DNA from 4 places in the Streptomyces sp. NPDC031100 genome. Region 3 is predicted to be linked to each of the others. Evidence: riboswitches for the same ligand, from Rfam matches in the RefSeq annotation. Region 3 holds a riboswitch; each other region holds the start of a gene.
The links. A riboswitch is a leader RNA that binds a small molecule or an ion and turns the genes downstream of it on or off. The one in region 3 is predicted to bind cyclic di-AMP.
Positions count from the first base shown of each region.

Region 1: it holds a riboswitch for cyclic di-AMP, as region 3 does, so the genes downstream of both, ACZ5DS_RS35900 (transglycosylase SLT domain-containing protein) here and ACZ5DS_RS09385 (M23 family metallopeptidase) in region 3, are expected to answer to the same signal.
Region 2: it holds a riboswitch for cyclic di-AMP, as region 3 does, so the genes downstream of both, ACZ5DS_RS33875 (C40 family peptidase) here and ACZ5DS_RS09385 (M23 family metallopeptidase) in region 3, are expected to answer to the same signal.
Region 4: it holds a riboswitch for cyclic di-AMP, as region 3 does, so the genes downstream of both, ACZ5DS_RS26530 (M23 family metallopeptidase) here and ACZ5DS_RS09385 (M23 family metallopeptidase) in region 3, are expected to answer to the same signal.

Region 1 is NZ_JBVIGN010000016.1:137,198-144,211, forward strand. It holds gene ACZ5DS_RS35880 (carboxylate--amine ligase) at 252-1,499, shown strand; gene ACZ5DS_RS35885 (FAD-dependent oxidoreductase) at 1,545-2,747, shown strand; gene ACZ5DS_RS35890 (carboxymuconolactone decarboxylase family protein) at 2,845-3,306, shown strand; gene ACZ5DS_RS35895 (HAD family hydrolase) at 3,371-4,183, shown strand; gene ACZ5DS_RS35900 (transglycosylase SLT domain-containing protein) at 4,218-4,697, opposite strand; cyclic di-AMP (ydaO/yuaA leader) riboswitch at 4,701-4,884, opposite strand; gene ACZ5DS_RS35905 (polyprenyl synthetase family protein) at 5,425-6,435, shown strand; gene ACZ5DS_RS35910 (LolA family protein) at 6,696-7,014, shown strand, end outside.
Region 2 is NZ_JBVIGN010000014.1:214,121-221,134, reverse strand. It holds gene ACZ5DS_RS33885 (carboxylesterase/lipase family protein) at 1-1,616, shown strand, start outside; gene ACZ5DS_RS33880 (phosphatase PAP2 family protein) at 1,524-2,855, opposite strand; gene ACZ5DS_RS33875 (C40 family peptidase) at 3,269-4,471, opposite strand; cyclic di-AMP (ydaO/yuaA leader) riboswitch at 4,480-4,636, opposite strand; gene ACZ5DS_RS33870 (M4 family metallopeptidase) at 4,978-6,579, opposite strand; gene ACZ5DS_RS33865 (LysR family transcriptional regulator) at 6,760-7,014, opposite strand, start outside.
Region 3 is NZ_JBVIGN010000003.1:332,322-339,335, forward strand. It holds gene ACZ5DS_RS09365 (MBL fold metallo-hydrolase) at 1-1,061, opposite strand, end outside; gene ACZ5DS_RS09370 (Glu/Leu/Phe/Val dehydrogenase dimerization domain-containing protein) at 1,246-2,424, shown strand; gene ACZ5DS_RS09375 (TetR/AcrR family transcriptional regulator) at 2,518-3,138, shown strand; gene ACZ5DS_RS09380 (SGNH/GDSL hydrolase family protein) at 3,235-4,020, opposite strand; gene ACZ5DS_RS09385 (M23 family metallopeptidase) at 4,295-5,188, opposite strand; cyclic di-AMP (ydaO/yuaA leader) riboswitch at 5,193-5,357, opposite strand; gene ACZ5DS_RS09390 (alpha-galactosidase) at 5,661-7,014, opposite strand, start outside.
Region 4 is NZ_JBVIGN010000010.1:18,201-25,214, reverse strand. It holds gene ACZ5DS_RS26545 (MarR family winged helix-turn-helix transcriptional regulator) at 1-447, opposite strand, end outside; gene ACZ5DS_RS26540 (dihydrofolate reductase family protein) at 513-1,646, shown strand; tRNA gene ACZ5DS_RS26535 (tRNA-Met) at 1,712-1,785, shown strand; cyclic di-AMP (ydaO/yuaA leader) riboswitch at 2,130-2,296, shown strand; gene ACZ5DS_RS26530 (M23 family metallopeptidase) at 2,306-3,343, shown strand; gene ACZ5DS_RS26525 (aldo/keto reductase) at 3,435-4,379, shown strand; gene ACZ5DS_RS26520 (PrsW family intramembrane metalloprotease) at 4,386-5,672, opposite strand; gene trmB (tRNA (guanosine(46)-N7)-methyltransferase TrmB) at 5,700-6,539, opposite strand; gene lhgO (L-2-hydroxyglutarate oxidase) at 6,614-7,014, opposite strand, start outside.

The DNA.
Region 1 (7,014 bases), on a different contig from region 3:
CATGGCGGTGCGTTCCATGTGGTCGCGCCACACGTTACGGGTGCGTTGCGCGTCTTGGGCAGTGCCCCGGGGCGTGCCGCACGGAGCGCTCGAATGGTTGCCCGAGTGGTGCCTAAAGAGTTCGCAATGTCCGAATAAGCCTTGTGGGAGGCGGCAATTCCGGCTTAGCGTCCTTTGGGGGACACGGACGGGGTGGGTCCGGTCCGTAGGGGGGACACGTGGGGGGACCCGTGGCCGGAAACACCTTTGGTGTGCCTTTCGAGGCGGACCGTGACGTGCCGGGGCTGATCGTCAAGTTCGGGGACTATCCGCTGCACCACGGTGGTGTGGGCGCGATCCGCAGCCTGGGCCGCCTGGGTGTGCCCATGTATGCCATCACCGAGGATCCCTACACACCCGCGGCCTCCTCCCGCTATCTCAAACGGGCGTTCGTCTGGCCGACGACAGGTGCGGAGGAGCCGGGCCGGCTGGTCGAGGGCCTGCTCCGCATCGGGCGCCGCATCGGCCGCCCGACCGTCCTGATCCCGACGGACGAAGAGGCCGCCGTCCTGATCGCCGAACACCAGGACGACCTGGCCGGTTCCTTTGTCTTCCCGCGCGTCGACCCCGCACTGCCGCGCCGGCTCGCCAGCAAGCAGAGCCTGCACGAGCTGTGCGTGGAGCACGGCATCGCGAGTCCGGCGGCCGCGTTCCCGGAGTCGTACGAGGAGATCGTCGCCTTCGCGGACGAGGCCCGCTTCCCGGTCGTGGCCAAGAACCGGGAGGCGTTCGTCCGGCGCAGTCGGCCCGCCGTCAACGGCACCACCAGGATCGCCACCCGGGAGGGCCTGCTCACCCTCGCCCGCGACTGGGGCGAGCGACCCGGTGTGATCCTCCAGGAGTATCTGCCGAGGGAGGAGGCCGAGGACTGGATCGTGCACGCCTGCTTCGGCGCCGACTCCAGCCCGCTCGCGCTCTTCACCGGCGTCAAGGTCCGCTCCTGGCCGCCGCACGCGGGCATGACGGCGAACGCGTACGTCGTCGACAACCCGGAACTCGCGGACCTCGCCGCACGTTTCGTCAAACAGATCGGCTTCAGCGGAATCATCGACCTCGACCTGCGCTTCGACCGGCGCGACGGACAGTACAAACTCCTCGACTTCAACCCGCGCATGGGCGCCCAGTTCCGGCTCTTCGAGAACGAGTCGGGTGTGGACGTCGTCCGCGCCATGCACCTGAACCTGACCGGCCGCCCTGTCCCGGAGGGGGAACAGCGGGCCGGACACCGCTTCATCGTGGAGAACATCGACCTGCCCGCCCTCCTTGCCTACCGAAGCAGTGGCTATACGACGCCGCACGCGCCGGCGAAGGCGAGCGGGACGGAGCTGGCCTGGCTCGCGGGTGACGACCCGATGCCGTTCCTCACGATGCTCGCCCGCTTCGTGCGCCCGGGCGCGAAGCACCTCTACCAGCTGTGGCGGACCAACCGCCGCGGCAGCACCACCACCGCCACGAAGTAGGCAAGGCCACCGAGGTGGCGCACCGTGTCTCTGGGGAGGGACTTCGTGATTCGACCGGTTGCAGTCATCGGGGCCGGGCCGTTCGGCCTGTCCACCGCCGCCCATCTGCGGGCGCGCGGCATCCCCGTCCGTGTCTTCGGCGACCCGATGGTCAGCTGGCGCGACCACATGCCCGAGGGCATGCTCCTGAAGTCGACCCCCGCCGCGTCCAACCTCGACTGCCCGCAGCCCGGCCACACCCTCGCCGACTACTGCGACGCGGCGGGCATCCGCCGGCTGGTGACGGACGAGGACATCATCCCGGTGGAGACGTTCGTCGCCTACGGCGAGTGGTTCCAGCACAAGCTGCTGCCCGACCTGGAGCAGGTCAGGGTCGTCTCCGTCGACCGCGACGAGAGCGGCGGGTTCGAACTCAAGCTGGACTCGGGGGAGCTGTTCACCGCTCGCGCGGTCGTGGTCGCCACCGGCCTGTCCGGGCTGGCCCACCTCCCCGCGGAGCTGGCGGCAGCGGCGGCCGACGGTCCGGCGCCCACGGGCCCGGTCTCCCACAGCTCCCAGCACCACGACCTCACCCGCTTCGCCGGCAGGGAGCTGATCGTCGTCGGCGCCGGCCAGTCCGCGCTGGAGACGGCGGCCCTCGCGGCCGAGGCCGGCGCCCGGGTGCGCGTGGTCTCGCGCGGCCGCGGCCGGGTCGCCTTCGGCGCCCCGCCCTGGAACCAGCCGAGGCTGCGCCCAGAGTCGCCCTTCGGCCGCGCCTGGTCCCTGTGGGCCCTCAGCTACTACCCCCATCCGTACCGCTTCCTGCCCGCCCGCACCCGCCACTACCTGGTCCGCCGGGTCCTCGGCCCGCTCGGCGCCTGGTGGCTGCGCGACCGCTTCGAGGGCATGGTCCAGGTCCAGGAGGTCGAGCGGGTGACGGGCGCCGAGGCGCCGGACGGCAGCCCGGTCCTCACCGTCCGCGGCCATGGCGGCCGCACCGAGCGGCTCGCCGCGGACCACGTCATCGCCGCCACCGGCTACCGCGTGAACATCGCGGCCATGGACTTCCTCGGCCACGAGCTGCGCACCCGGCTCGCGGTGAGCCGGGGCGCGCCCCGGCTCGGTGCCGGGTGCGTCTCCTCGGTCCCCGGCCTGTACTTCACCGGCCTCCCGGCGGCGTCCTCGTTCGGCCCGGTGATGCGTTTCGTCTGCGGCACGGAGTTCGCCTCGCCACGGCTGGCCAGGCACCTGGCGGCGGCCCACGGCTGAAAGATCGTCGCGCCGGTCTGTCACACCGTCCGCCTCCGCTCCGTCAGTGCGGTGAAAGCAACCCCGCGAGCAGCACTGACCCACAGGAGGCAGCACCATGCAGGCACGGACGGCCAATCCGGCGCAGGTCCTTCCGAGCGCGATGAAGGGGATCGGCAGCCTCTTCCAGGCAATCGGCGAGGGCGGTCTGCCGCCGGAGCTCTCGGAGATCGTCGGGCTGCGCGCCAGCCAGATCAACGGGTGCAGCGCGTGCGTGCACGCTCACACGGCGAACCTGCGCAAGGCCGGCGCGAGCGAGGAGCGGATCGCCACGGTCGCCGCCTGGCGCGAGGCGCCCTTCTTCACCGAGGCCGAGCGCGTGGCGCTGCGGCTGACCGAGCGCGTCACCCGGCTCGCGGACCGCTCCGAGGAGTCGGTGCCGGACGAGCTGTGGGACGAGGTGGCCGACCACTTCGACGACAAGCAGCTCTCCGCGCTGATCCTCACGATCTCGCTCACCAACCTGTTCAACCGCATCAACACCACCATCAAGGAGCCCGCGGGCACCACTTGGGGCTGAGGAGCACACAAGTCCGGGAAGATCAGGGCGAGTCGGCGGGGCGCGCGGTCCGTATTCTCTGATCATGGCCGCACCCCCCGCATATGCACTGATCGCCACCGACCTGGACGGGACGCTGCTGCGCGGCGACGACACCGTCTCCGACCGGTCGCTCGCCGCGCTCGAGCGGGTGGCGAGCGCCGGCGCACGGCACCTGGTGGTGACGGGCCGCCCGGCTCCCCGGGTGCGGCCCCTCCTGGACGGCCTCGGGTGTACGGGGCTCGCGGTGTGCGGGCAGGGCGCGCAGGTCTACGACGCCGGCGCCGACCGCCTGCTGTGGTCGGTGCGGCTGGACCGGGAACTGGCCGAGACCGCGCTCGGCAAGATCGAGGCCGAGGTGGGGCAGGTCTACGCGGCCGTGGACCAGGACGGCGTGGACGGGCTCACGCTGATCGAACCGGGATATCTGATGCCGCACCCCACCCTGCCCGCCGTGCGGGTCGGCCGGCGCGACGACCTGTGGTGCGCGCCCATCAGCAAGGTACTGCTGCGCCACCACACGCTGTCCGACGACGAGTTGGCGGCGATCGCCCGCTCGGCCGTGGGCTCGCTGGCGACGGTCACGATGTCCGGTCCGGGGACCGTGGAGCTCCAGCCGTGCGGCGTCACCAAGGCGACGGGGCTGGCGCTGGCGGCCGAGTACCTGGGGATCCCGGCCGAACGGGCCCTCGCCTTCGGGGACATGCCCAACGACATCCCCATGTTCGACTGGGCCGGACGCGGTGTGGCGATGGCCGGCGCCCACCCCGAACTCAAGGCCGTGGCCGATGAGATCACCCTGTCGAACGAGGACGACGGCATCGCCGTCGTCCTCGAAAGACTGTTCCCGACCGACTGACCGGGATATCAGTAGGGCCTGCCGTGGGCGCCGGTCAGTAGGCGCCGAAGACGTTGTCGATCGACCCGTAGCGCGCGGCCGCGTAGTTGCAGGCGGCCGTGATGTTCGCGACCGGGTCGTAGATGTCGAAGGACGTTCCGGCCACGTGGTAGGCGTTGAACGTCGGGTCGATGACCTGGAGGAGGCCCTTGGACGGGATGCCCTTGGCCGCGTTGGAGTCCCAGAGGTTGATGGCCTGCGGGTTGCCCGACGACTCGCGGATGATGTTGCGGTAGATGCCGTTGTACGACCCCGGGATCTTCTTCTCGGCCATGATCGCGAGCGACTCGCGGATCCAGCCGTCGAGGTTGTTCGGGTATCCGGCGAGCGTGGTGGACGGCGTGGTGGCCGTCGGGGTGGCCGCGGAGGCGCTCGTGGCGCCGACGAGCGGAAGGGCGAGTACGGCGGCGCCGGTGCCGATGACGGCGAGCTTGCGGACGAGGCGGGTGCGGCGGGGCTGAGCGGCAGCAGGCATGGGGACGTTCCTCTCCGTCGCCTGCGAGGTGAGCTGTCGGGTTCGGGCGGGGAGGTGCCCGGCCGTGCCTCCGGAAGGAGGCACGGCTTCACCCCTAGCCGTTCCGGTGCGACGCGTGCCGTCCGGTCCGGCGACTTACCTGGGTCCCCCGCTCCTGCCGTACGAATGAGTTCGTCGATGGGTTGGGTCAGGCGCGGCAGGATTCGGCGTTCGCCTGACTGGCCCGGAAGCTATGCGAGAGCACATGTCCGGAACAAGTATCTGATGCACATAAAGAGCCCGTTGACCTTGATCTGCGCCGAATGGGGTGCTTGATCCTTTGCGGTTGCCAACACTCAACTGGCCGATGCGGCAAGGGGAGACGGGTGGTGGCGCGATTGGCCGGATGCAGGGTGCGCGTGACCCAATTCACGAAATGTCAAAGCGTATCAAATCAGACATGAGGGATTAGGTGGATTCAGGGGGTTTTGCTGCTCGTGGCGCAAAAGGAGTACTCGACTCGCCCACCCAGTTCGCGACAAAACGGACGAGACCCTGTTAATGAATAGATGTCCGTCCTTATCAGATGATCAAAAACATACCGGCCGCGATCCGATACCGCCCGGGCTGGACCGGTGGGCGCTATCGGTGATCGAAACAGGACCGGATACGCTGACTTGAGTGATGGCAGCGACCTATCGACAAACCGTGTAATCGCCAACAGACACCAGCAGACAGGAGACCCCTCGTGACCGTCGTCGGGCCGTTCGGGCTGAGCGTGCGGGACCAGGCTCTGGAAGCCGATGTCCAGGCCGGATTGGCGGCTGTCGAGGAAGGCTTGCTCGAAGCCACCAAGAGCGAGGTCCCGTTCATCACGGAGGCCGCGCAGCACCTCGTACGGGCCGGCGGGAAGCGGTTCCGTCCGCTGCTCGTGATGCTCGCGGCGCAGTTCGGCGACCCGTACGCGCCGGGCGTCGTGCCGTCGGCCGTCGTCGTGGAGCTGACCCATCTGGCCACGTTGTACCACGACGACGTCATGGACGAGGCGTCCGTGCGGCGCGGCGTGGACAGCGCCAACACCCGCTGGGGCAACTCGGTCGCGGTCCTCACCGGCGACTTCCTCTTCGCCCGCGCCTCCCAGATCCTCGCCGACCTCGGCCCCGAGGCGGTCCGGGTGCAGGCCCTCGCGTTCGAGCGGCTGGTCACCGGGCAGATCCTGGAGACCGCGGGTCCCTCGGACGGCCGCGATCCGGTCGAGCACTACCTGGACGTGCTCGGCGGCAAGACGGGCTCCCTGGTGGCCGTCTCCTGCCGGTTCGGCGCGATGATGTCCGGCGCCGACGAGACGGTCGTCGACGTGCTCACCCAGTACGGCGAGCGGCTCGGGGTCGCCTTCCAGCTCGCGGACGACGTGCTGGACATCGCCTCCGACTCGCACGAGTCCGGCAAGACCCCGGGGACCGACCTGCGCGAGGGCATCCCGACGCTGCCCGTGCTCCGGCTGCGCGAGCGGGCCGCCCGCCTCGGCCTGGCGGAGGACCTCGCGCTGTGCGAGCTGCTGGACTCCGACCTCAGCGACGACACGCGGCACGCCGAGGCGCTGACCGCGCTGCGCGCGCACCCCGCGCTGGAGCAGGCCCGCCGGGACACCGTCCGGTACGCGGAGGAGGCACGGTCCGCGCTGGCCCCGCTGCCGGAGTGCGACGCCAAGGCGGCGCTGCTCGAACTGTGTGACGCAGTGGTGCACCGGGCCGGCTAGGACCGGCCCCGGTCATCTGTGCACCTGCCTTGAGGGCGGTGTCTCCCGCCCGACCCCTACGGGTCGGGGGAGGTACCGCCCTCTCGTGTCATACCCCAGGCGTACACGGAGTTGGCTCCGTGGGCTGACGCTTCCTCACGGCCGATTTGGTCAGATGGAGACCACGGAAATCACCACTCCTCACCGATTCGGGTGAGAATGGCGGCTCAGGTGGACCAGTGTGGGGGACAGCCGCCGCCGACGACGGAGGTAAGGCACAGATGGCACCGTACGAATCCGACGACGCAGCGGGCGCGGCACAGGGCGAGGACCTGCCCACCGGACGCCGCAAGGCCGCCCGGTACGTGGTCCCGGTTGCGGTGGTGGGGGTGGCGGCGGCCACGATCGGGCTGGTCCCGGCGCTCGCAAACTCCGGTGACCCCGACCTGCCGAAGATCACCGCACAGCAGCTCATCGAGAAGATCGCCAAGTCGGACGTGCAGCAGCTGTCCGGCACCGTGAAGGTCAGCACCGACCTCGGCCTGCCGGACCTCGGCGGCCTGGAGAGCAGCCTGGTGTCCGGGGCGGCCCAGGGCGGCG
Region 2 (7,014 bases), on a different contig from region 3:
CGCTCATCGTGCAGCCTGCCACCGCCACCCCGGCCCAGGCCTCCCCCGCCTCAAGCCCGGTCGTCAGCACGGCTCAGGGCAGGCTCGCCGGACAGGTCGACGGCGATGCCGAGGAATTCCTCGGTGTCCCGTACGCCGCGCCGCCGGTGGGCAGCCTCCGGTTCCGTCCACCTCGAGAGCCCGCACCATGGAGCGGGACCCGGGAGGCCGGCCAACAGGCCCCCGCCTGCCTGCAGTTCTCACCCTTCGGGCTCCGGGACCCCGACAACGTCAGTGAGGACTGTCTCTACCTGGACGTGTACCGACCGCGCCACGCCCACCCCGGAGACCGTCTGCCCGTGCTGTTCTGGATCCACGGCGGCGGCTACAGCCAGGGCACCGGCACCCAGTTCGGGGGCCGTACCATGGCCGAGCTCACCGACAGCGTGGTCGTGAGCATCAACTACCGGGTCGGGCAGCTCGGTTACCTCGCCGCACCGGAACTCACCCGCGACAACGCGCTCACCTCCGGATCGTACGGGCTGATGGACCAGATCGCGGCCCTGAAGTGGACGCGCAACAACATTGCCGCGTTCGGCGGCAACCCTGCCGACATCACCCTCTGGGGTCAGTCCGCCGGCGGCGGCTCCATCTGTGCCATGCTGACTTCACCGGGGACGGCAGGACTGTTCTCCCGCGCCATTCTTCAGAGCGGACCCTGCGACCTGCTCCAGGCTCCCAGCTCTGTCCAGGCCGCCGATGAGGCGAGGGCCTTCTCGGACGCGGCGGGCTGCTCCGCCCCCGGCTCACGCGCCGCCTGTCTGCGCACAGCGCCGGTCGCCGACCTCATCGCCGCCGCTCGCACGCATCCCACCTCAGGACCGGCATTCGGTGACGGCCTGGTGCCCACCCAACCGTCCGAGGCCATCGCCTCCGGCACATGGAACAAGGTGCCGATCCTCATCGGCAGCACTCGTGCCGAAAGCCGGTTCTTCGTCGCGCTCACCCAGCCGCATCTCACGGCGCAGGAGTACACCGACCAGATCGACGCCACGTACGGACAGGCGGCTCAGCAGGTCCTGGCCCGCTATCCGGTGGACGCCTACCCCAGTCCGTACGACGCGCTGTCGGCGGTCCTGACCGACTCCACCTTCGCCTGCCACACACTCAGCACCGCGCGCGCGTTCGCCTCACAGGTGCCCACCTATGTCTACGAGTTCGACGACCCGCGCTCACCCACCCTCTACGGAGCCCAGGTCCCAGGCCTGGACATGGCGAACGCACACAGCGCCGAACTCGCCTACCTGCACGACTTCACCATGGCCGACCGCCCTCTCACCGCGGAACAGGTCGCCCTCGCCGACGACATGAAGCGCCGCTGGGCGGCGTTCGCCCGCACCGGCGATCCCGACATCTCCGGTGAGACCCGATGGCCGCCCACCCATGTCGGGCGGCACACGATCCTGACTCTCAGCCCCGAACACACCCGCGCCTCGACCGCCTTCGCGGCCGACCACCAGTGCGACTTCTGGGCCGGTCCTGTCTCACACCGGTTCGGGTTGCGGTTCAGGTTGCCGCACTGGCGCAGCCTTCGGTTCCCACAGTTTGGTGGTCTGTACATAGCCCTGAATCACTGAAGCCATCGCCAGAATGAGAAGTGGTCCAAACACCCACGGGTGTCTGGCCATCTCCATCGGCAGATAGCGATACGACACCAGGAGCGCAGCGAAGACCGTTGCGCCGTAGGTGACCAGCTGGACTCCTGACCGATCCCAGCCACGTTCGAGCGAGCGCAGCGCTGCCTCGATCGTGAGCGCAAACACCACGCCGGCAATGAGATCCGCGCCGTAGTGGTAGCCGAATCCCAGCGTTGCGGCGAGCGTGGCCATCAGCCAGAACGCGCCTGCGAATCGCAGAATCCGTGGGGCCTTGCGGGTATGAATGAAGATCGCGGTAGCCCACGCTGTGTGCAGGCTGGGCATGCAGTTGCGTGGGGTGATCTCGTCGAAGGGCATCGAGTGCGGGGTGTTGACCGGCGGTGGCGTGTCCGGCCACAGGTTGGCCACCGCCCAGTGCCCGCCGCCGGTGCCGAAGGCGCCGGTGCCGTAGGCGAAGACCGGTCCGACCACCGGGAAGACCATGTATATGGCCGGCCCGAGAAGGCCGATCGCCAGAAAGGTGCGCACCAGATGATGGCGCGGGAAGCGGCGCTCGACCGCCACGTTGCGCAGCTGGTACAGCGCGACGACGACCGCGGCCACCGCGAGCTGACCGTAGACGAAGTCGAGAGCATGGGCGCCGATCGGGCCGGTGGCCCTGACCATCCGGCCCACCAGCCACGACGGGTTGCCCAGCGCGTGATCGGCGATTGCCACGTACTGATCGAGCACCGCCGGGCGGGTCTTCGACGTGATGAGGAGCCAGGTGTCGCCGGTCTTGCGGCCGGCCACCAGCAGCAGGGCCAGCCCGACGCCCTTCAGCAGCAGGACACGTTCCTGGCCGGTACGGCGTGTGATGGCGATGCCCGCATATCCCAAAATCACCCACAACGCGCCGTTACCGAAGGGGTGGCCGTCGGTCACCTTGGCGTCGACCGCCCACCGCACCAGCAGGAAGGCGACGTCGATGCCGATCGCGGCACCAATCGCGATGAACCGTTGCCGCCAGGTGAGCACCACCATCGTCAACGCCAGACTGGCGTACAACAGGAAACCCGATTTCGGAGGGAACACCACCTCTTGCACCTGGTTGGTGATCGGCCCCGGCAGGCCGTAGCGCCGCGCGGCGACCTCCAGCGTGATGACGAATCCGAGGGCCGCCACACCCAGCGTGGCCCACAGTATCGCCCGTGGTCGACGCCACGCGGCGAACGGAATTCTGGAGGTTATTCGCGAAAACACCCGCGAGGCTATAGGTATCAATTGTTTGGCCGATTTGTTAGATGTTGGTCAGTTAGGTCACTCTTCGTGCCGGATAGCATTGGTTTTCCGGTGACGACAGGCGATGAGGGCGCTCGTCGTGAGTTCGATCATGTTAGCGGAGCGATGCGGGTGATTTCGCTGGTCATGGATGGTGCGCAGGTCAGTCGCCTTGAAACGCGCACACAGGGCCGTGAACCGGCAGCCTGGGCGGAGATGTTGGCTCACCGCCAACACTCCGAATACAGCGATCAGTTCCCCTTGGCGACGGGACGGTGCTCTCTCTGCGCGGTCTCGAGCACGGGACGTGCCCGGGTCAGGGATGGGGCGGCGCCTGGTTCTCGCTCTGGACCTTTGGCCGCCGCTGGCCGTCAGGCCGGGCGGACCACGCTGTGGATGATCGAGTCGCCGCCGTAGTAGATGGATTCCTCGCGGACGTAGGCTCCGGGCTTCGGGGCGTGGATCATCATGCCGTTGCCGATGTAGATACCGACGTGGCTGATGTCGTCGTAGAAGAAGACGAGGTCGCCGGGCTGGGCGTCGGTCAGGGACACCGTCGTACCAACGTTCACCTGGTCGTAGGTGGTACGCGGCAGGGAGACGCCGGCGGCCTTCCAGGCGGCCTCGGTGAGGCCGGAGCAGTCGTAGGAGCCGGGCCCGGTCGCACCCCAGACATACGGCTTGCCGATCTGCGCGCGGGCGAAGGCGAGCGCTTTCGCCGCCTTGGCGGCGTACGTGGAGCCCGACGAGGAGGTGGAGGTGCCCGAACCCGAGGACGAGCCGGATCCCGAGGACGCGCCCGAGGACGAGCCGGAACTCGATGTCGAGCCCGAAGACGCGCTCTGCTGCTTCGCCGCCTGCGCGGCCGCGGCCTGCCGCTTGGCGAGCTCCGCCGCCTTCCGCGCCGCCTCCTCCTGCTTCTGCTTCTCGATCGCCGCGAGGCGTGCCTTCTCCTCCGCCGTCAGCTTGGACAGCAGCTCCCGTGCGGTGGACAGCTTCTTCTGGACGGTGGACTTGGCCGTCTTGAGGTCGTTCTGTGACTGAGTCAGCGTTTTGAGGCTCTTGATGGCCTTCTGTCGCGCCTTCAGGGTCGCGGACTGCTCGGTGACGTAGTCGTCGACCGCGCCCTTCTGGCGCGAGGTCAGCCGGTTCATCAGCTGCGCTTGGTCGAAGTAGTCCTGCGGGGTGTCCGAGAGCAGAAAGGTCGCGGTGTCGGGGGTGGCGGCCCCGGTCCGGTACTGGGCCGCAGCGAACGAGCCCAGTTCCTCTCGCGCCTTGTTGAGGCTGGCCGTGCGCTTGGCCACGTCGTCGAGCAGGGTGTCGACGCGCCGGCGCTCCTTCGCGGTCTTCTCCTTGGCCGCGTCGTATTTCTCGGTCGCCGACTCGGCCTGGCGGTACAGGTCGTCGACCTGCTTCTGGACCTCTTCGAGGCTCGGTTTGTCGTCGGCGGCGGGGGCGGCATTGGCGGTCTGGGACAGCAGGGCCACGGAGGTGAGAGCGGCCGTGGCGAGGACGGGGGTGCGTATGCCGGCTACACGCGTACCCGTGGGGCGCGACTTGCGGTGCGACGCCAAGGGAGGCGACTCCTTCCATGTTCCGCCTACCGAGTTAGCTGTCGGGTTCGGGCGGGTGGTTCGGAAGGGTTGCCCTACGACCCTTGTCCCGTAAGGGAGTTGGGCCGATTCACCCCAAGGTCGGTGGGTCCCCGGCTCCGGCTGCCGCACGGGCGCGCCGGACTCGACGGAGGCCGCACGGCCCGGCGACGTTCGCCGGTGGGGGTCGGGCGGCCTGACCGGAACGCTAGCCAACGCGTGTGGCCCCTGTGAAGGTTGGTGGGTGATATGCCCGATACATTTTCGTGACCTTTGCTTGGTGGCTCCGTCGAGTACAGTCAATCCGTATCTATATGAGCTACATTGTCCGTAATCTATGCCCGCAGACCGGCCGCGTTCTAAGGAAAAGGAAGCCGAGGGAGCTGGAGTGAAAAGGATCTCCGAAACTCCGGGGCCCGGGCGACGGCTGTGGGGGTACTCGTCGTCGTCCGGGCCGGCTCCTGCGGATCAGGCGGTGTGTCGGTGCGTCAGGAGACGTTGACCGCGCTCCAGGCCGCGGCCACGGTGGCGTACTCGGGGCTGGTGGCGCCGTAGAGGTCCTTCGCCGCGTTCAGAGTCGCGGTGCGGGCGCCCTTGTAGTCCGTGGTGGAGGTCATGTAGACGGTCAGCGCCCGGTACCAGATGGCGGAGGCCTTCTTGTTGCCGATGCCGGTGACGGTGGAGCCGTTGTACGTCGGGCTGTTGTAGGTGACGCCGTTGATCGTCTTGGTGCCGCTGCCCTCGCTGGCGAGGTAGAACCAGTGGTTGCCGACGCCCGAGGAGTTGTGCACGTCGAGCCGGCCGACGGACTTCGACCAGTAGTCGGCGGAGCGGCCGTCCAGGGACGGCTTGTCGAAGCGGCGCAGCCACGGCGGGGTGGACTGGTCGCTGAAGAGGTAGTCGGGGGTGTCGAGCGGGTTGTTGGCGTACCACTCGACCATGGTGCCGAGGATGTCGCTGGTGGCCTCGTTCAGGCCGCCGGACTCGCCGCTGTAGCGCAGGTTGGCGGTGGCCGAGGTGACGCCGTGGGTCATCTCGTGGCCCATGGTGTCGAGGTCGACCTGCTCGGGGTCGGTGGTGCCGTTGCCGTCGCCGGTCATCATGCAGAAGCAGGTGTCCGACCACTGGGCGTTGTCCCAGTTGGTGCCGACGTGGACGAAGACCGTGGCGCCGCGGCCGTCGTTCTTGATGCCGTTGCGGCCGAAGGTCGACTTGTAGTAGTCGAACGTCTCCGCGGTGTTGGCGTGCGCGTCGACGGCGGCGGTGGCGCGGTCGGTGGAGAACTTCTTGCCGTCGCCCCAGATGTTGTCGGCGTCGGTGAACAGGGTGCCGGACGTGCTCTTCAGGGAGGAGGACGAGATGTTGTGCGCGTCCTTGGTGATGTGGCCGCGCACCGGGTCGATCAGGGCGAAGGTGCCGTCGGCCTGCTGGGTGGTGTCGATGCCGACGTCACCGGTGTATTCGGAGTGGCCGGTGCCGGTCGCCTCGTGCTCGGCGTCGTAGTTCTCGATCGCCTTGCCGGTGGTGGCGTCGGTGACGAAGACCTCGCCGTGCGGCTGACCCTTGTCGCCCAGGCCCTGCACGGTGGTGCGCCAGGCCAGGCGGGGGGTGCCGTCGGCGGCCCACACGATCAGCTCGGGGGTGGACTTGGCGTTGCGCACCAACCCGTGCGAGCGCTTCAGGGCGCCGGCCGAGGCGCCCCTGGCGTCGACGGCGGGAGCGACGGACTTGAGCGTGACCTTGTGGGCCTTGGCGCGGGTGGATCCCTTGAGCGAGCCGTCGGCCTTCTGGTGGACGACGAAGTCGCCGCCGACGACGGGGAGGCCGTGGTAGGTCCGTTCGAAGCGGACGTGCTGGGTGCCATCGGCGTCGATGACGACGTCCTTGACGTGGAGTCTCTGGCCCGGGCCGAAACCGAAGGTGTCGGCGTGCCGGGCCACGTTCGCCTTGGCCTGGGATATCGCCGAGTCGCGGACGGACGTTCCGCGCTGCACCGCATGTGTCTGCGAGTGCGCAGGTACCGCCATCGCACCCGTGGTGATGACACCGGCGGCGACCATGGCGGAAAGGGCAAGAAGGGGACGGGGCATGACGGGGTGATTCCTTCGCTCGTCGTGGGGTGACGACGTCTGTGGACGTTGGCTCGTCGTGGGGTGACGACGTCCTTGGACGTTGACGCGAAGTGTTCACCAGGTGACATGTTCCTGACGTGACTCCATCTGGGATATAACCGCGGAGTTATAGGGCATGGGGAACTGTGGCCCGGCCGGTCACGTGCCCTCGCCGAGGGCGAACTCCTCGCCCCCGTCCTGCCACCAGGCCAGGTACTGCGGCCGCTGCCGTACCAGCGACAGATAGGCGGCCAGCACACGCTCGCATGCCTCGTCGGCGAGCTCGGGCAGAACCGATTCCGTGTTCCACGCCAGCAGCAGCCTCCGGTGGAACGGAACGTCCACGAGCGGCCGCTGCACGGTGCCCGGGGCAGAGACATCGGCGGTCGGCCACACACCGCAGACGGCACGCCG
Region 3 (7,014 bases):
GCAGCCTCGAAGGGCTGGCCCGGAGCGGGCAGGGCGACCGCCTGTCCGACCGCGCCGGCCGCGGCCAGCGTCCATTCCCCTGGCTCCGCCCACGCATGCGGAGCCAGGTTGAAGGTGCCCCAGTGGATCGGCAGCAGCACGCCGTGCGGAGCACCGCCCTGGAGGTCGAGGTGGGCGCGCAGGCCCTCCTCGGGGGTCATGTGGATGTCGGGCCAGAACTCGCTGTACGCGCCGATCTGGATCATCGTGGCGTCGAACGGGCCGTGGTCCGCGCCGATGTCCTTGAAGCCCTCGAAGTAGCCGGTGTCGCCGCTGTGGTAGATCCGGTGCTCGTCGCCGGCGACGGCCCAGGACGCCCACAGGGTGTGCTGGGTGTTGCGCAGGCCGCGGCCGCAGAAGTGGCGGGCCGGGGTGGCGGTGAGGGTGAGTCCGCCGATCTTGGTGGACTCGTGCCAGTCCAGTTCGCGCAGCCGGTCCGGGGACACGCCCCAGTGCTCGAGGTGGGCGCCGACGCCGAGCGGTACGGCGAACACGGTGTCGGTGCCGGCCAGCTCCTTGATGGTGGGCATGTCCAGGTGGTCGTAATGGTCGTGCGAGATGACCACCACGTCGACCGGGCCGAGCGCGGCCAGCGGCAGCGGCACGGGGTGCAGCCGCTTGGGCCCGGCGAAGGGGAACGGGGAGCAGCGCTGGCCCCAGACGGGGTCGAACAGCACGCGGTGCCCGTCGATCTCCGCGAGCACGCTGGAGTGACCCATCCAGGTCACGCGCAGGCCCGTGGCGGGCGGTTTGGCGAGGTCGGCCAGGGTGGTGGCGTGCACCGGGACGGTGCCGCGCGGGGCGCGCAGGGGCCGGATGTCCTTGTCGAAGAACACCTTGGCGAAGTCCACCATGGAGCCGGAGGGCCGGGTGCGGGCGGTGCCGCCGGGGTTCTGGAAGACGCCGTCCTTGAAGTGGGGGGAACGGCGGATGCGGGCGAGGCGCTCACCGCGCGGTTCGGCGCCGAAGGCCTCGGGCTGAAGCAGACCGAGCCCGAAGCTCTGGGAACGCAAACCGGTCACGGTACCTCCAGGTGGAGTCGCTGAGGTCCTCCATTATGGGCGGCCCCTCCGACAGTGCCGGTGCCGCGTGGGTCACAGGGCGGCACCCGAGGCAAGCTACTGAACAGCGATTCAGCACGTTGACACGGCGCCCGACACCTCCGAATACTGACTCGTGATTCAGTAACCATCGCCGGGAGATCCCATGACCGCCCCCCTGATGTCGCTCGTCTGGACCGACCACATCACCGGCCTCCAGGGTTTCCTGGTCGTCGACCGGCTGGTGCGGGGCGTGGCCAGTGGCGGGCTGCGGATGCGGCCGGGCTGCACACTGGAGGAGGTCGCCGGGCTCGCCCGCGGCATGACGATGAAGGAGGCTCTGCACTACGACCCCGAGGGCCGCTACGTCCCCCTCGGCGGCGCCAAGGGCGGCATCGACTGCGACCCGCAGGACCCTCGGGCGTACGGGCTGCTCGTGCGCTACCTGCGTGCCATGCGGCCGTACATCGAGAGCTTCTGGGCCACCGGCGAGGACCTGGGCCTCAGCCAGGACCTGGTGGACCGTGCGGCCGCCGAGGCCGGCCTCGTCTCCTCCGTCCAGGCCGTGTACCCACTGCTGGACGACGAACAGGCGGCCCGCGGGCGACTCGCGGACGCCTTCGCGGTCGAGATCGACGGCATCGGCCTGGACGAGCTGGCGGGCGGCTGCGGGGTCGCCGAGTCGGTGCTGACGGCCCTGGACCGGGCGTCGGTGCCGTACCGGGGCACCCGGGTGGCGGTGCAGGGCCTGGGCACGATGGGCGGGGCCACGGCCCGCTTCCTCGCGCGCGCGGGGCTCACCGTGGTGGCCGTGGCCGACATCAAGGGGACCATCGCCAGTCCGGAGGGCCTGGACGTCGAGACGCTGCTGGCCGCGCGGGACGCGTACGGCACGGTCGACCGCTCGGTGCTGCGCCCCGGCGACCGGGAACTGCCCGGTGACGCCTGGCTGTCCGCCGACGCGGAGGTGCTGGTGCCGGCGGCGGTGTCGTACGCGATCGGCACCGCCGAGCAGGAGCGGATCACCGCCCGGTGGATCGTCGAGGCCGCCAACATGCCCGTCCTGCCCGAGGCGGAGGCGCTGCTGGCCGCGCGCGGGGTGACCGTGCTGCCGGACGTGGTGGTGAACTCCGCCACGAACGCCTGGTGGTGGTGGACGTTGTTCGGCGACATCGGCCCGGACGCAGACGAGGCGTTCGCGCACATCCGACGCTCGATGCGCACCCTGGTCGACCTCGTGCTCACCCGGGCGGAGACCGACACGACGACCCCGCGCGCCGCCGCCCACGCCCTGGTGACGGACCGCCTCCCGGTGATCGCGGAACGCTTCGGGTGGTACCGCTGACGAGGGCTGGGCGCCCTCCGGCCCGGTAGGCGAAGTGGCCGGGGGAACCGGGCCGTTTCGGCAGGGCCCCTGCCCACCGTTTAGGGTGACCGCGTGGCGAGAGTGCGGTTGAGTGTGGCCGAGCGGCGGGAGGAACTGCTGCGGGCGGCCATCGAGCAGATCGAGATGCGGGGCGTGGCGGCGGTGCGGATCGCCGACGTGGCCTCCGCGCTCGGTGTGAGCAACGCGCTGGTGCTGTACCACTTCTCGACGAAGGAGAAGCTGGTCGCCGCCGCCTTCGGCTACGCGGCCCGGGACGACCTCGCGCATCTGCGGGGGCTGCTCGGCAGGCGGACCTCCGCGCTGCGCCGGCTGCGGGCGGCCGTGCGCTGGTACGCGCCCACGGGCCAGGCCAAGGGCTGGCGGCTGTGGATCGAGGGCTGGGCGGTGGCGCTGCGCGAACCCGCCCTCCGGGAGGTCACCCGGGACCTGGACCGGCAGTGGAAGGCGGCGCTCACCGAGGTCATCGCGGAGGGCGTGGCCGCCGGCGAGTTCGAGTGCGCCGACCCCGCGGGGACGGCCCTGCGGCTCACCGCGCTCCTCGACGGGCTCGCGGTGCAGCTCACGTCGTACCCGGGCGCGCTGCCGCGGACCCGGGCCCAGCAGTGGGTGGACGACGCCCTGGCCCGGGAACTCGGGCTGCGGCGAGAGGCGTTGACCGAGCGGGGGCGGTGAGCCGAGCGGGGGCGGTTCGTCCTCCCGCCGGGGCGAGCCGTCGCACGGGCGTGCCCCGTACCGCCGGCTCGCGGTACGGGGCACGGACGGCGGTGGTCAGGCCACCGACTCGATCCGCATCTTGATGTCGTCCGGCGACAGGGTGCCCTTCGCCGTCACATGGTCTCCGGAGGACTCGCCGCGCAGCCGGCGGCCGATCCACGGGACCAGGTACTCGCGGGCCCAGTGGACGTCGTCGCGGCGGATGTCCAGGGTGCCCCGGGGCGGGAGCGGCGGCCAGGGCTGCTCCGGGTCGGCCGGGACGTCGAGGCCGAGGGCCTGGCCGGCGCGCAGCGCCACGCGCGTGTGTCCCTCGGGTGAGAGGTGGAGCCGGTCGTCGTCCCAGGCCCGGCGGTCCTGGACGGACTTCAGGGACCACAGGTCGAGCACGGGACAGCCGTACCGGTCGGCGATGGCACGGACGTGCCCGTTGTAGGTGGCGATCTTGCCGCGCAGATGCTTCAGCAGGGGGACGCCACGGGTGTCGAAGCCTGTGGTCACGAGCACCGAGCCGGCAACCTCGGTGAGCTGGGCCACGGCCCGCTCGAAACGCTCGGCCACCTCGTCCGGGTCGGTGCCGGGCCGGATGATGTCGTTGCCGCCCGCACAGAAGGAGACCAGGTCCGGGGCCAGTTCGACGGCCTGTGGGAGCTGGTCGGCCACGATCTGGTCGAGCAGTTTTCCGCGCACGGCCAGGTTGGTGTACGCGAAGTCGCCCTCGGGACGCCGGTCGGCGAGCAGTACCGCGAACCGGTCGGCCCAGCCCACGAACGCCCCGTCGGGGCCGGGGTCGCCGACGCCCTCGGTGAAGCTGTCCCCCACCGCCACGTACGACCCGATCACTGATCTGTTGTCATTCTTCGAATCGTCTGCCACGTCGGACCATGATTCCCCTTCGGGTGTGACCTACGCGACCGTAGGCAGGGGTTGACGAACGGTGAGATGAGACACCCTTAAATAGTTTGCCAATCCAGGAATAGCGGTCCTGCCTGGCGCGTTGACCGTGCGATCGCAACACGTGCGGACACGCCGAAGGCCGGACCCGGGGATCGGGGTCCGGCCTTCGGTTGCGTGTCAGGCAGGTGACTCTGGAGGAGGGGTCCCTGAGCGGGAAGCCTCAGACGGCGACGCCGTGCGAGCGCAGGTAGGCGACCGGGTCCACGTCCGAGCCGTAGTCCGGCGTGGTGCGGATCTCGAAGTGCAGGTGCGGGCCGGTCACGTTGCCGGTGGCGCCGGAGAGGCCGACCTGCTGGCCCGCGGTCACGGTCTGGCCGGCCGAGACGGAGAGCTGCGAGAGGTGGCCGTACTGGGCGTAGTAGCCGTCGTTGAGCTTGATGACGACCTGGTTGCCGTACGCGCCACCCCACCCGGCAGAGACGACGGTGCCGGCGCCGACGGCCTTGAGGGAGGTGCCGGTCGGGACGACGAAGTCGACGCCGGTGTGGTAGCCGCTGGACCACATGCTGCCGGCCACGTGGTAGCCCGTGCCGACGGTGGCGCCGGCGACCGGGAGGGTGTAGCCGGTGGCCGGGGCGGCGGCGGGCTGGGCGCTCTGGGCCGACCCGTTCGACGCGGACGACGACTGCGTGGAGGGCTTGGCCGGAGCCGGGGAGGAGGGCTTCGTGCTCGTGGCCGCCTTCTTGCCGAGCGCGAGCTTCAGGCCGGGGTGGATCAACGACGGGTTGTCGCCGACGGCCTCTCGGTTGTCCTGGTAGAGGCGCTGCCAGCCGCCGCGGACGCTCTGCTCTTCGGCGATCTTCGAGAGGTAGTCGCCGGACCTCACCGTGTAGGTACGCACACCCGAATGCGCCGAATGCGTCGTCGTGGCCTTCTTCTCGGCGACCGGAAGCGACTGCACTGCCTTTTCGGAAACAGACTGCGTGGTGGCCGCATGCGCACCGCCCGCCCCCATGAGCGGGAGAGCCAGCGCGGCACCGCCGCTTCCGGCGACGGCGATCGAGCGGGTGAAACGGCGGGACTTGGGACGGCGGTGCTTACCCTTTGCGAGCATGGCGCATTCCTCTCCGGCGCCTGCGAGGTGAGCTGTCGGGTTCGGGCTGGAGCTGCCCGGCCGCGCGGTGCGCGGCTACACCCCCCAGCCTGTCCCGGAGACCGGGACAGGCAGTCGTACCTGGTGGGTCCCCCGCTCCTGCCGAACACGGGTGAAGTGTGCGGGAACTCCGGGCGGCGGCAGGATTCGGCGTTCCGACCGGATTGGTCGCGAACGTAAGCGAGCAAGACGCATCCGGACAAGCAGCCGGTTCCCGGCGTTCCCACGTCAGCTGATCGAATTCGGGAATTCACGGTCACCCTCCGTGAATTCCCGGCTCCTCCCCCATTTCAAATCCCTTTGCCCATGCCGGAATTACGTGAGCATGACGCGCGACGCACGGTCACGAATATGACGCTCCTCACGCACCTCGCCCCACACTCCCTTATTCCAGAGCGAGTTGGAATGAAGGGCTCTAATTCGGACAGAAGACTCAGATATGGCGCAGGCGGAGAACCTTCGCATCCAGGTCGCCCTTCAGTCCGGTGCGCAGCCCGTGGTGCAGCAGGACGGCACCTCGATGGACTTCGCCCGTTTCGCGGCATTCGTACGATGCGCTCGGGTCGAGTCCGCGCAGCCGTACCGCCGGCACCGGCTCGCCGTAGTGCTGCGCCTGGAGGCAGGCGAGGACCACGGCCTCGTCCCCGAGGACGTACTGGACGGCGCTCAGGCCGCCCGTCGGGGGCCGCAGCCGGTACTGGTCGCCGCGCTGGACGACCGGGCGGATCTCCTTGTAGAGGGCCACCCACTCCCGGGCCTCGGCCAGCTCCTCGTCGGTCCACTCGGTGAGGTCGCCGCCGACGCCGAGCACCCCTGCCATCGAGCTGACGAAGCGGAACCGCAGCGAGCTGACCCGCCCGTTGAGCTGGGTGTTCGGGCTGTCGGTGACCCAGGCTGCCATGACCCGGGCGGGGTGGATCTGACTGAACCCGTGCTGGATGGCGAGCCGGTCGAGCGGGTCGGTGTTGTCGGAGGTCCACACCTGGTCGGTGCGACTGAGCACACCGAGGTCGATCCGGCCGCCGCCGCCCGAGCAGGACTCGAAGGCCACCTGGGGGTGGGCGGCGCGCAGCCGGTCCAGCAGGGCGTACAGGGCGCGGACGTGGTCGACCCACAGCCGCTGCGGGTACGGCTCGCCGGGCCAGCCGGCGTCGGTGAAGCAGCGGTTGAAGTCCCACTTCACATAGTCGATCGGGGCGCTGGACAGGAGGGTGTCCAGCTGCTCCCAGAGGTACTGCTGGACGTCCTCGCGGGCGAGGTTGAGGACGAGCTGATTGCGGAGTTCCGTCCGCTTTCGGCCCGGTTGGTACTGGACCCAGTCGGGATGGGCGCGGTACAGGTCGCTGTCGGGGTTGACCATTTCGGGCTCGACCCAGATACCGAACTGCATGCCCAGGTCGTGCACCTGATCGGCGAGGGGTTTGAGACCGTGCGGGAAGCGGTCGGGGTTGGGCGTCCAGTCGCCGAGCCCGGCCCGGTCGCTGGTACGGGCGCCGAACCAGCCGTCATCCACGACGAACAGCTCGACGCCGATCGCCGCGGCGCGCCGGGCGAGAGCGGCCTGCTGCTCCTCGGAGATGTCGAAGTTGGTCGCCTCCCAGGAGTTGAACAGCACCGGCCGGTCCCGCTCGGCGTCCGGGATGACGTACGTCCGCTGGTAGGTGTGCCAGGTGCGGCTGGCCCCGCCGAAGCCGCCGTCGCTCCACAGGCCGGCGAAGACGGGGGTGGTGTACGACTCCCCGGGCTGGAGCAGCAGCAGACCCGAGTCGTCGTAGCCGGCGCCGCCG
Region 4 (7,014 bases), on a different contig from region 3:
CTGCAACCCGCGGGCGACGCCCGTGAAGATCTCCTCCAGCTGCCTCACCTGCTCCGGCGTGAGCCGGTCGAACAGGGTGGCGCGCACGGTCTCGACGTGCCCGGGCGCCGTACGCTCCAGGACGGCCATCCCCTCGTCGGTCAGCGCCGCGATGCTGCTCCGCTTGTCCCAGCTGCAGTTCTCGCGTCGCACCAGCCCGTCCCGCTCCAGCCTGGTCACCGCGTAGGTCAGCCGACTGCGGGTGATCTTCAGGCTCTCCGCGAGGTCGGTCATGCGCAGCCGCCGGTCGGGCGCCTCGGAGAGGTTGGCCAGGACGGAGTAGAACAGGTGCGGCATGCCGGCGTCCTGCTGGAGGTTCCGGTCGATCGCGTCGTCCAGGAGCCGGGCGGCGGCGAGGTACGCGCGCCAGGCGCGCTGCTCCTCCGGAGTGAGCCAGCGGGTCGTCATGCCACCAGTGTAAGTTTGTTTCAAACTTGAACCAAGATCAGCCTGCCGCAGGGGAGACCGCGCCGATGCCGTACCCGTACGTCCTGCTGTCCGCCGCCGTCTCCCTCGACGGGTACCTGGACGACACCGGCCCCGACCGGCTCCTGCTGTCCAGCCCGGCCGACTTCGACCGGGTCGACGAGGTACGGGCCTCGGTCGACGCGATCCTGATCGGCGCCGGCACCATCCGCGCCGACAACCCGCGCCTGCTGGTGAACTCGGCCGAGCGCCGCGCGGCCCGGGTCGCCGACCACAGGACCGCATACCCGCTGAAGGTCACCGTCACCGCCACCGGTGACCTCGACCCGGCCGCCAACTTCTGGCACACCGGCGGCGAGAAGCTCGTGTACACGACCGACAAGGGCGCCGAGCAGGCCTCCCGTGTCCTCGGCCGGACCGCCGACGTGGTCTCCCTCGGCCCCGACCTCGACTGGCGCGCCCTGCTGGAGCACCTGCACGACGTGCGCGGGGTGCGGCGCCTGATGGTCGAGGGCGGCGGCACGGTCCACACCCAGCTCCTCCAGCAGGGCCTCGCCGACGAACTCCAGCTGGTCCTCGCCCCGCTGTTCGTCGGCGACCCGGCGGCCCCGCGCCTGTTCGGCCCGGGGCCGTACCAGGGCGGCCGGCTGCGCCTCGTCGAGACCCGCCGGATCGAGGACGTCGTCCTCATGCGCTACGAGCCCACCGCACCCGGCACCGGCCCGGAGCCCGTCGCCGCCGACCGCCACTGGCTGCGCACCGCCTGCGACCTGGCCGCCCTGTGCCCGCCCTCGCGGACGGCCTTCAGCGTCGGCGCGGTGGTGGTCGCCGCCGACGGCACGGAGCTGGCCCGCGGCCACTCGCGCGAGGGCGACGACCCCGTCGTGCACGCGGAGGAGGCGGCCCTCGCGAAGATCGACCCCGCCGATCCGCGCCTGCCCGGCGCCACCGTCTACAGCAGCCTGGAGCCCTGCTCCCGGCGCGCCTCCCGCCCCGCCCCCTGCGCCGAGCTGATCCTGCGGGCGGGCGTACGACGCGTGGTCACGGCCTGGCGCGAGCCGGACACGTTCGTGACGGCGGCCGACGGGACCGGGGTGCTGCAGAGCGCGGGCGTGGCGGCCGTGGTGCTGCCCGAGTACGAGGCCCTGGCGAAGGAGCCGAACGCCCACCTGCTGCCCTGAGCAGCACCTCACGGAATCCCGTGTGCTTTGTGGTCTGGCCATGGGGTACTCTTGAGACACAACGACGCGGGGTGGAGCAGCTCGGTAGCTCGCTGGGCTCATAACCCAGAGGTCGCAGGTTCAAATCCTGTCCCCGCTACTGAAGGCTCAGGGCCGGGATCCAGTCATGGATCCCGGCCCTGAGTGTTTTCCTGCCGCGCCCCCTCGGCGAGACGGCGAGTGGCGTATGCCACAGTCGGTCAGCCCTGACCGATGTCACCGATGGTGATCGGACGGCACCCCTCCGCATAACAGCTGAGTCACCATCAAAAACGCGGAGACTCCTGAGCGTCGACCAACTCGCCCGATTTACACCGGTCGTAACCCGTACGTCCCGCCCGGAAATAGTTAATGATCAAGCTGAACGGCTTGGAATCTGACACGCGGGTCTATTAACGTTCGATAACGCAGCGCGGTCGTCCCAGCCGTCACAAGAGGCGGCTCCGTGCGCACGCGCCGAATCCCGCAAGGGAACCGGGGAACCACCACCTTGGGGTGAATCGCGCGGATGCCGTCGTGAACTGCCTGAGTCCACGGCCGGTATACGCGCGTAGGAGACCTTCCTGCTCCGAACCCGTCAGCTAACCCGGTAGGCGGAGGAAGGAAAGGAGTACGCCCGCGTGGCGTCCAACCGGCCTGCCCCCGAAGCCCCGTTCATGCCGACCGAGACCGAGACCTTCGGTTACTTCGGCGCCCAGCGCACCGACGAGGGCACCTGGGAGGAGTGGAACCCCACCGAGGAGTCCATACGGCCGGTCCGCGGTCGGCACCGCGTCGCCAAGCAGCGCGGCGGCCTCGCCCGCAGCTCCACCGTCCTCGGAGTCGGTGTCATCGCCGCCGTCGGCGCGGGCGGCATGGCCAGCGCCAACACCGGCAAGCCGCCGGTGTCCATCTCCATGCCCGACCTGCCCTCCGTCGGCTCCCTCTTCGACGACTCCTCCTCGTCCTCCGACGCGCCCAAGGCCACCGCGGCCTCGCTGAGCGACGTCGGTACGACCTCCGCCGACAGCGACGAGGACAGCTCCGACGCGGGCGAGGCCCTGCGCAACCGGATCATGGCCCAGGCCGAGCAGCAGCAGAGCAAGGCCGACAGCAAGGCCGCAGCGGCAGCGGCAGCCGCCGCCGAGAAGCAGGCCGCCGACGCGGCCGCCAAGGCGCAGAAGGAAGCCGCAGCCAAGGCCGCCGCCGCCAAGAAGGAGGCGGAGGCCGCGGCCAGGAAGAAGGCCGAGGAGGAGCGGCTGGCCGCGCTGGCCAAGCAGTACACGCTGCCGACCTCCTCGTACACGATCACCTCGACCTTCGGCCAGGCCGGCTCGATGTGGTCCTCCGGCTACCACACCGGCCTCGACTTCGCGGCCCCCACCGGCACGCTCATCAAGGCCATCCACAGCGGCACGATCACCGAGGCGGGCTGGGCCGGCTCCTACGGCTACCGCACGATCCTCACCCTCGACGACGGCACCGAGCTGTGGTTCTGCCACCAGTCCTCGATCAGCGTCTCCGTCGGCCAGAAGGTCAGCACCGGCGACGTCATCGGCCGCGTCGGCGCCACCGGCAACGTCACCGGGCCGCACCTCCACCTGGAGGTCCACCCCGGCGGCCAGTCCAGCGGCATCGACCCGATGGCCTGGCTGCGCGGCAAGGGCCTCAACCCCTGACGGAACGTTTGTCCGGTCTGTGCGCGGCGAGTCGGAGCCTGTGCGCGGCGAGGCGGAATCGGATCGACCGCTTCGGCTGTTGACATAAGGCATGACTTCGCTGCGCACACTCGGCACCTCCGACCTCGAGGTCTTCCCGCTCGCCCTCGGCGGCAACGTCTTCGGCTGGACCGCGGACGAGAAGACCTCCTTCGCCGTCCTCGACGCCTACACGGCCGCCGGCGGCAACTTCGTCGACACCGCGGACTCCTACACGGCGTGGATCGAAGGCCACAAGGGCGGTGAGTCCGAGACCATCATCGGCAAGTGGGTCAAGGCCCGCGGCAACCGCTCCGACGTCGTCATCGCCACCAAGGTCAGCCAGCACCCGGAGTACCCGGGCCTGTCCGCGGCCAACATCAAGGCCGCCGCGGACGCCTCGCTGCGCCGCCTGGACACCGACTACATCGACCTCTACTACACCCACTTCGACAAGCCCGAGGTGCCGGTCGAGGAGATCATCGGCGCGCTGGACGAGCTGGTGAAGGCGGGCAAGGTCCGGCACATCGCCGCCTCCAACATCACCCCGGAGCGCCTCCAGGCCTCCCTCGCCCACTCCGACCGCGAGGGTCTGGCCCGCTATGTCGCCCTCCAGCCCCACTACAACCTGGTCTCCCGCGACACCTACGAGGGCCCGCTGCAGGACCTTGCCGCCCGCGAGGGCCTCGCGGCGGTCCCGTACTTCGCCCTCGCCGCCGGCTTCCTCACCGGCAAGTACCGCCCCGGTACGACGGTGGAGAGCGCCCGCGCCGGCCGGGCCGCGCAGTACCTCGACTCCGAGCGCGGCCAGAAGGTCCTCACGGCCCTGGACGAGATCGCCACCGCCCACGAGGCCCCCGTCCCCACGGTCGCCCTCGCCTGGCTGGCCGCCCGGCCGACGGTGACGGCCCCGATCGCCTCGGCCCGGACGGTGGAGCAGCTTCCGGCGCTGCTGGGGGTGGCGGAGCTGCGGCTCACCCAGGAGGAACTGGACCGCTTGACCCGGGCTTCCGCCTGACGTCTGCTACGACCGGTACGGGTTGTACGCAGGGTGGGGCGCCGCCGGATATCCGTACGGCGCCCAGAACACCGGTGCTGGAGCAGATGCCCGGGCTGCGTACTCCAGTGCAGGCCGGGCGACACCCTTCCGCTGCCACAGCTCGGCCAGCAGCTCCCGCTCCCGTACGACGAAGTCCGCCCCGGCCCGCCCGCGCCGCCCCCGGTGCCGCAGGAACGCCAGCGAGGTCGCGTACGCCTCGTACTGCGCGACCGCCCGCGCCGCCGGCCGCCCCCCGAGGTGTTGCCGGGCGTGGTCCCGGGCCGTCCGCCGCGCCCGCATCGACCCGAGCACGAACGGCTCGGCCGGCCCCAGCCACCCGGCGTACACATACGCCGGCAGCTCCTCCCGCACGGTCCGCAGCTCCCGCTGCCGCGTCCAGATCGCGAGCCAGGTCAGCAGCCCGAAGGCGGGCACCATGAAGGCGCCGTAGACGGCGAAGAACCCGAACTCGCCGAAGGTCGAGGAGCCGTTCCAGAAGGCGTGCATGCTCATCGCGAGCAGCAGTCCGCCGAGCGGGAGCAGCACGCGCCGGGCGTGCTGCCGTTCCGCCGAGAGCGCGGCCAGGCCGAAGCCGATGCCGGTGAGCACGGTGAACAGGGGGTGCGCGAACGGGGACATCACGATGCGCACGAAGAAGGTGGCGGCGGTGACGGAGGCGATGCCGCGGTCGCCGGTGATCTGGTCGGTCCCGAAGGCTGTGCCCAGGTAGAGGATGTTCTCGGTGAACGCGAACCCGGTGGCGGTGACCCCGGCTATCACGACACCGTCGACGAGCCCGGAGAAGTCCCGTCTGCGGAAGAGGAAGACCAGCAGCACGGCCGCGGCCTTGGCGGACTCCTCCACGACGGGCGCTATCACGGTCGCCCCGAGGGTGTCGGCACTGGTGGGGTCGGCGGTCGCCGTGGCGATCCATCTCGTCGCGAAGCTGTTGGCGACGATGGCGATCAGCGCCGCCGCGCAGGCTCCCCAGGCGAACGCGAAGATCAGGTTCCGCCAGGGGCCCGGTTCGACCCGGTCCAGCCAGCGGAAGGCGGCTATGAGCCAGGGCACGGGCAGGACGGCGAGCCCGAGCCCGACCAGGAAGCCCTCGGTGCCGGTCTGCCGGCGCACCAGCGCGAGGATGACCAGCCCCGACAGCGCCAGCAGCGTGGTCAGCGCTCCGTAGCGCACCCACCGACGCTGCCACCAGTGCGGATGCGCTCCGCTTCCGGGACCGGGGGAGTAGGTCGGGTACGGAGGACTGGTGGCCACGGCATCGACCCTCACGGTGACAGGGTGCTATCGGTCCTGATGCGGTACGCGACGAAAGAGCAGGTCGTTCACCACATGTCCCTTGTCCAGTCCCTGCCCCTCGAAACGGGTCAGCGGCCGGAACCCGGGGCGCGGCGCGAAACCGCCGTCGGCCTGGGTGTTCTCGAAGTCAGGATGCGCGGTGAGCACCTCGAGCATCTGCTCGGCGTACGGCTCCCAGTCGGTCGCGCAGTGCACGATCGCCCCCGGCTTCAGCCGGGTCGCGGCCAGCGTCAGGAACTCGGGCTGGATCAGCCGCCGCTTGTGGTGGCGCTTCTTGGGCCAGGGATCCGGGAAGTACACGCGCAGCCCGTCGAGCGCGTCGGGCCGGAGCATCTCCCTGAGCAGGATGATGGCGTCCCCGTTCCCGACCCGGACGTTGGACAGCCCGTTCTGGTCGGCGAGATTGAGCAGGTTTCCCTGCCCCGGCGTGTGCACATCCACAGCGAGGACGTTGGTGTCCGGGTCCCCGGCCGCCATCTGCGCGGTGGCCTCCCCCATCCCGAACCCGATCTCCAGCACCACGGGATTGCCGTTCCCGAACATCTCCGTGAGATCGAGGACCTGCTGCCCGTCGATGTCCAGCCCCCACTGGGGCCACAGCCGCTGCAGCGCATCGGCTTGCCCGGCCGTGACCCGGCTCCGCCGCGGCTGGAAACTCCGGATCCGCCGCTCGAAGTGCGACCCGGCGGGATCGGCCTTGGGCCCATCCGGAAACCGCGGCTCACCCTTGCCCCGGGTATGCCGGACGGACACGCCGGGGATGTGCGTGTGGGGCGCGTCGGCCGCGGGCTGCGGGACTTCGGGGGTGCTCAGAGACTCAGACACAGTACGACCGATTTTACGGCGCCTTCTCGGTGTGCCGAGTCGGGCGGGCCGGTGCCCTTGCAGCCCACGGAGCCTCACAACGCGCCGAGCATGTCCAAGGCCCGCCGCCCCACCTCCCTGCCGATGGGCAAAGAAGCGGTGGCTGCAGGAGACGGCGCGTTGAGCACATGCACAGCCCGCACCCCCTCGCGCATCAGGAAGTCGTCCACCAGCGTCCCGTCCCGCAACACCGCCTGCGCCCGCACCCCGGCAGGGGCCCGCACCAGATCCCCCTCCTCCACCACCGGCAACAGCCTGCGCACCGCCTCCAGGAACGCCCCCTTGGACACCGACCGCCGCAGCTCCCCCGCCCCGTACCGCCAGTGCCGCCGGGCGATCACCCACGACCCCGGCCACGCCACCGTCCCGGCGAGTTCCCGGGGCTGTACGACCCCCCACCCGTACCCCTCCCGGGCCAGCGCCGGCACCGCGTTGG